Caldimonas thermodepolymerans: one gene and its partner. The protein of the gene in region 1 interacts with the protein of each later gene in a pairwise test. Links are inferred from orthologs where the notes say so. Each region holds a gene or a part of one and is shown on either strand. Other genes may lie near its edges. The genes, in order: rlmN and ftsZ.

Evidence for each region.
Region 2: the proteins of rlmN (region 1) and ftsZ interact in binary tests that used the Escherichia coli proteins (3 or more experiments, as listed by UniProt). The link is inferred for Caldimonas thermodepolymerans from one-to-one orthologs.

Annotation. Positions count from the first base shown.
Region 1 is NZ_CP064338.1:2,126,557-2,129,801, forward strand. Bases 236-3,165 are described here. They hold rlmN (dual-specificity RNA methyltransferase RlmN), read right to left. Parts: upstream 2,306-3,165; coding sequence 1,166-2,305; downstream 236-1,165. Other genes in these bases: IS481_RS18525 (helix-turn-helix domain-containing protein), read right to left, coding at 236-364; pilW (type IV pilus biogenesis/stability protein PilW), read right to left, coding at 357-1,127; ndk (nucleoside-diphosphate kinase), read right to left, coding at 2,346-2,771; rluB (23S rRNA pseudouridine(2605) synthase RluB), read right to left, coding at 2,897-3,165. Also shown: more of IS481_RS18525, read right to left, coding at 1-235; more of rluB, read right to left, coding at 3,166-3,245.
Region 2 is NZ_CP064338.1:2,992,930-2,996,179, reverse strand. The notes cover bases 254-3,188. They hold ftsZ (cell division protein FtsZ), read left to right. Parts: upstream 254-1,082; coding sequence 1,083-2,294; downstream 2,295-3,188. Other genes in these bases: lpxC (UDP-3-O-acyl-N-acetylglucosamine deacetylase), read left to right, coding at 2,456-3,188; ftsA (cell division protein FtsA), read left to right, coding at 254-984. Also shown: more of ftsA, read left to right, coding at 1-253; more of lpxC, read left to right, coding at 3,189-3,250. UniProt on the Escherichia coli protein: Essential cell division protein that forms a contractile ring structure (Z ring) at the future cell division site. The regulation of the ring assembly controls the timing and the location of cell division.

The DNA of each region.
Region 1 (3,245 bases):
GCGCCGACAGGACCACGCCGTCGCCGGCGTGCGACGAGCCATCGCGGAACGGCTGGTTGAGCCCGCGCGCGACGTGCTCCAGCCGCGACGGCGTGCCGGGTTCGGGCAGCCGCGCCAGGATGGGCGCAGGATCGACCTTGAGGAAACGGCAGACGGTCTGCGCCAGCGCCCGCGCGAACGTGGGATCGGGCAGCTGGTCGAACTGGTCGGCCTCGAGCGCCTCGAGCTTCTTGACGCTGACCTTGATCGAGGCGGCCAGCGCGGCGATGTGCACCCCCTGCGCCAGGCGCGCCGCCTTGAGCATCTCGCCGGCCGACTGTGCCGGCGCGCCGGGTGCCGCCGTGCTGCGGTCCGCCTCAGTCATTGAAGTTCCTCCGCTCGAAAGCGGCCGCTTCGCGGGAGTTCGGGAAGCGCTGGCGCAGCTGGTTGCCGAAATCCAGCGCGCCGCCGGTGTTGCCCATCTTGTGCTCGATGCGCGCGGCCAGCCACAGCGTTTCCGCGTTCACGTACTCGGGCACGTTGTTGACACGGCGCACGTAGAAGCGTGCACGCTCCAGCTCGCCGCGGCGATACAGCACGTGGGCCAGGTTCACCGCGATCGCGGGGCTGGACGGGTCCAGCTCGTAGGCGCGCATCAGCGTCTTCTCGGCCTCGGCCAGGTCGCCGCCGCGCACCTGGCAGACCCCCTTGGCCAGCAGGGTGCGCGGCGCATCCCGGTACTGCGGGATCCCGATCGCCGCATCGAACTGGGCATGGGCTTCGGCGTAGCGCCGGCGCTGGCAGAGGAACCAGCCATAGTTGTGCATCACGTCCGCATCGCGCGCGTTGAGCTGCAGCGCGCGGCGGAAGCTGTCCTCGGCCAGCTGGTCTTCATTCATGCTGGCGTAGATCAACCCGCGCAGGTTGTAGGCCTGGGGCATGGAGGGATCGGCCTGCAGCGCCAGCTTGACCTCGTCCAGCGCGGTCGTCACCTGCCCCTGCGTGAAGTAGGCGGTGGCCAGTTCCAGGCGGATCTGGGCCCGCCGCTGGGCCTCGGTCTGGTCGGAAGCCGTGCGGATCTCCCCCGATCCGCCCGACGGTGCCGTCGCACAACCGGCCAGCCAGGCGCTGGCCGCGAGCACTGCCATCAGATGCCACACCCTGCGGGATGCGTGCCGACCCAACGTCATCGTCTCTTCTCCTGCCGGCTCGAGCCGGTCGTTGCATGGATGCGTATCGGCTGGCGGGTCAGGCGCTGCTGCACGTTGGTACGGTCCTGGACCTCGCCGGCCAGCTGACCGCAAGCCGCGTCAATGTCGTCTCCTCGCGTCTTGCGAACGGTCGTGACGATACCAGCATCCATCAGCACCTTCGCGAAGGCCTGCACCTGGGGACGCGCAGACCGTTTCAGGCCCGAGGAGGGGAAGGGATTGAAGGGAATCAGGTTCAGCTTGCAGGCCACCCGCCCCTTGAGCAGCGCCAGCAGCTCGCGCGCATGCGCCTCGGTGTCGTTCACGCCGTCGAGCATGCAGTACTCGAAGGTGATGAAGTCGCGCGGCGCGGTCTCGAGGTAGCGGTTGCAGGCGTCGAGCAGCTCGGCGATCGGGTACTTGCGGTTCAGCGGCACCAGCTCGTCGCGCAGCGTGTCGTTGGGCGCATGCAGCGACACGGCCAGCGCCACCGGGCAGTCCTGGCGCAGCCGGTCGATCATCGGCACCACGCCGGAGGTGGACACCGTCACGCGCCGGCGCGACAGCCCGTAGCCGTGGTCGTCGAGCATCACCCGCAGGGCCGGCACCAGCGCCGAGTAGTTCTGCAGCGGCTCGCCCATGCCCATCATCACGACGTTCGTGATGGCGCGCTCGCCCGGGGCCAGGTTCAGGCGCTGGCGCAGGTGGTGCTCGGCGTACCAGAGCTGGGCGAGGATCTCGCCGGTGGTCAGGTTGCGGCTGAACCCCTGGTGCCCCGTGGAGCAGAAACGGCAGCCGACCGCACAGCCGGCCTGCGAGGACACGCACAGCGTGCCGCGGTCGTCCTCGGGAATGAAGACGGACTCGACGGCATTGCCGTTGCCCACGTCGAACAGCCACTTGATGGTGCCGTCGGCGGACGCCTGCTCGGCCAGCACCGGCAGCGCACGCACTTCGGCCACGCCGGCCAGCTTCTGGCGCAGGGACTTGGCGAGGTCGGACATCTGCTCGAAGTCCGACGCGCCCTTCTGGTGGATCCAGCGGAACAGCTGGGTCGCGCGGAAGCGCTTCTCGCCCAGCTGCTCGCAGTAGACCGCCAGCCTGTCGAGATCGAAATCCAGTAGGTTGACGGTCATGTGCCTTCCTCGTTCGAGGATGCAGTGGCTACAACCGCGCTCAGCGGCTGTAGATGTTCATGCCGGGGAAGAAGAACGCCACTTCGGCAGCCGCGGTTTCGGGACCGTCGGAGCCGTGCACGGCGTTGGCGTCGATGCTCTCCGCGAAGTCGGCACGGATGGTGCCCTTCTCGGCCTTCTTCGGATCGGTGGCGCCCATCAGTTCGCGGTTCTTGGCGATGGCGTTCTCGCCTTCGAGCACCTGCACCATCACCGGGCCGGAGATCATGAACTCGACCAGGTCCTTGAAGAAGGGACGCTCCTTGTGCACGGCGTAGAACTGCTCGGCCTCGCCGCGCGACAGATGCACCATCTTGGCCGCCACGATCTTCAGACCCGCGCCTTCGAAACGAGAGTAGATCTGGCCGATCACGTTCTTGGCCACGGCATCGGGTTTGATGATCGACAGAGTGCGTTCGACCGCCATGAAAGTTCTCCTGAAATCAAGTACTTGGCAAAGCTTTTCATTGTAACGCCCGCACGGGGGTTTTCCCCAGGCAGGCGCCGCTATTTCCAGCGCGGGTCAAGGGCATCCGGCGGGTGGGGTGACCGTCAACGGCCCCTTCCGCCACGCTTGCCGCCCTTGCCGCGGCCACCGCCCTTGCCACCCTGCGTCTTGCGGTAGAACGCATCGCCGCCGATGTAGCCGACACTGGTCTGCATCGGGTCGGGCTGGCGCGGCGCGCCCCCCTTGCGGGCAGCCTGGACGAAGCGCTTGTCGTAGGTCTGCTCCAGCGGATCGGGAATGCGCGTGCTGCCGCCGCCGTTGCCGCCCCCCGAGCGGAACCGCTTGTCGAAGGTCTGTTGCAGCGGATCGGGCCCCGCCGCGGCGCGCGCGTTGCCGCGCCCCTTGCCGCGGCCCTTGCCGCCCTGGCGCTTCTCGCCCTTGGCCGCCTTGCCG
Region 2 (3,250 bases), 870 kb from region 1 along the record:
ACCGGCAGCCACATCCGCGGGCAGAACTCCACCGGCATGGTGATCGTGCGCGACAAGGAGGTCACGCCGATCGACGTCTCGCGCGTCGTCGAGACCGCCAAGGCGATCAACATCCCCAACGACCAGAAGCTGCTGCTGGTCGAGCCGCAGGAATTCGTGATCGACGGCCACGAGGTCAAGGAGCCGATCGGCATGAGCGGCGGGCGCCTGGAGGTCAAGGTGCACATCGTCACCGGCGCGCAGAGCGCGGCCGAGAACATCGTCAAGTGCGTGCGCCGCTGCGGGCTGGAGGTCGAGCAGCTGGTGCTCAACCCGAGCGCCTCGGCCGCCGCGGTGCTGACCGAGGACGAGAAGGACCTGGGCGTGGCGCTGGTCGACATCGGCGCCGGCACCACCGACGTGTCGATCTTCACCGACGGGGCGATCCGCCACACCGCGGTGATCCCGATCGCCGGCGACCTGATCACCAGCGACATCGCGATGGCGCTGCGCACGCCGACCAAGGACGCCGAGGAGATCAAGGTCGACTACGGCGTGGCCAAGCAGTTGCTGGCCGACCCCGGCGAGCAGGTCGAGGTGCCGGGCCTGGGCGACCGTGCGCCGCGCATGCTCAGCCGCCAGGCGCTGGCCGGCGTGATCGAGCCGCGTGTCGAGGAGATCTTCTCGCTGGTGCACCAGGTCATCCGCGAGAGCGGCTACGAGGAGCTGCTGTCCTCCGGCATCGTGCTGGCCGGCGGCTCCGCGGTGATGCCCGGCATGGTCGAGCTGGGCGAAGACATCTTTCTGAAACCCGTACGCAAGGGCATCCCGACCTACTCGGGGGCCCTGTACGACATGGTGGCCAACCCGCGTTCGGCCACCGTGATGGGACTGCTGGAGGAGGCGCGCCTGGCGCGCGTACGCGGGCATCGGGCGGCCCAGCAGGCCGGCTCGGTGACGACGCTCTTTGGCCGTATCAAGGACTGGTTGATCGGGAATTTCTGATGCCGTCGGGAACCGCTTCCCTCAGGCTGGGTTTGTTTTCTGGTTTTTGTGTGTTTGGTTTTTTTCTGCAAGGCAACTGCTGACGAAGGAGGTCCACCATGCCTATCGAGATGATTGAGGAATTCAACATGGGCACCCAGATCAAGGTGATCGGGGTGGGAGGCGGCGGTGGCAACGCCGTCGAGCACATGATCGCCAAGGGCGTGCAGGGCGTGGAGTTCATCTGTGCCAACACCGACGCCCAGGCGCTCAACAGCTCGTCGGCGCACAAGCTGATCCAGCTGGGCACCACGGGCCTGGGCGCCGGCGCCAAGCCGGAAGCCGGCAAGGCCGCGGCGGAAGAGGCGGTGGATCGCATCCGTGAAGCGATCGAAGGCGCGCACATGCTGTTCATCACCGCCGGCATGGGGGGCGGCACCGGCACCGGCGCCGCCCCGGTGATCGCCCGCGTGGCCAAGGACATGGGCATCCTGACCGTGGGCGTGGTCACCAAGCCGTTCGAGTTCGAGGGCCCGCGCCGCATGAAGCAGGCCGACACCGGCCTGGCCGAGCTGGAGGCCAATGTCGACTCGCTGATCGTGGTGCTCAACGAGAAGCTGCTGGAGGTGCTGGGCGACGACGTCACCCAGGACGAGGCCTTCGCGCAGGCCAACGACGTGCTGCGCAACGCGGTGGGCGGCATCAGCGACATCATCCACATCCCTGGCCTGGTCAACGTCGACTTCGAGGACGTCAAGACCGTGATGAGCGAGCCGGGCAAGGCCATGATGGGCACCGCGACCGCCTCCGGTCCGGACCGCGCGCTCAAGGCCGCCGAGGCTGCCGTCGCCTGCCCGCTGCTGGAAGGCATCGACCTGTCGGGCGCGCGTGGCGTGCTGGTGCTGATCGCCGCGGCGCGCAGCACCTTCAAGCTGGCCGAAAGCCGCAACGCGATGAACACCATCCGCCGCTACGCCGCCGAGGACGCGCACGTGATCTACGGCACGGCCTACGACGACAGCCTGGGCGACCAGCTGCGCGTGACGGTGATCGCCACCGGCCTGTCGGCCCAGGCGCGTCGCCAGCAGGCCCCGATCAGCGTGGTGCACTCGCAGCCGGCGCTGCGCACCGGCACCGACAACATCCCGGTGCTGAACGCGACCGTCGGTGGCGTGGGCCATGGCCCGGCCACCCACGACTACAGCAGCCTGAACACCCCCAGCGTGTGGCGTTCGGGCCGCACCCAGGCGGCGGCCAAGGTCGACGCGCTCGCGAGCAACGGGATGGACGAGATCGAGATCCCGGCGTTCCTGCGCAAGCAAGCCGACTGAGCCGGCGCCGAGCGGCGGCGCGGGCGGATCTGCCACCGGCGGTCTCGCCGTACGGGGGTACGGCGGCACCTCCGCCCGCTCGCGACGCTCGTCGTCCGGCCCCAATGGGCCGGTTGCGCCATCCGTGCGCAGGGGATAACCCTGCCTCATAGAATGCGGACATGCTTCAACAACGCACCCTCAAGTCGCTGACGCGCGCCGTCGGCGTCGGGCTGCACAGCGGGCAGCGCGTGGAACTCACGCTGCGGCCGGCCGCGCCCGACACCGGCATCGTGTTCCGCCGGGTCGACCTGCCCGTGCCGGTCGAGATTCCGGTGTCGGCGATGGCGGTCTCGGACACGCGCCTGGCCTCGACGCTGTCGGCCGGCGGCGACCCGGGCGCGCCCAAGGTGCACACGGTGGAGCACCTGATGTCCGCCTGCGCAGGCCTGGGGCTCGACAACCTGTATGTCGACATCACGGCCGAGGAAGTCCCGATCCTGGACGGCTCTGCAGCCTCCTTCGTCTACCTCCTGCAGAGCGCCGGGATCGAGCTCCAGGGTGCCCCGAAGCGGTTCCTGCGCGTCAAGAAGCCCGTGGAAGTGCGCGAAGGGGAGGGCCGCACCCTCAAGTGGGCCCGCCTCGAGCCCTACCACGGCTACAAGCTTTCCTTCGAGATCGACTTCGACCACCCGGCGGTGGACCAGACCGGCCAGCAGGTGGTGTTCGATTTCGCGTCCGGCCGCTACACCCGCGACATCGCGCGGGCGCGCACCTTCGGGTTCACCAAGGACCTGGAGGTGATGCGCGCGCGCGGGCTGGCGATGGGCGGCAGCATGGACAACGCGATCGTCGTCGACGACTACCGCGTGCTCAATGCCGAAGGGCTGCGCTACGACGACGAGTTCGTCAAGCACAAGATCCTGGATGCGATCGGCGACCTGTACATCGTGGGCAAGCCGCTGCTGGCGGCCTAC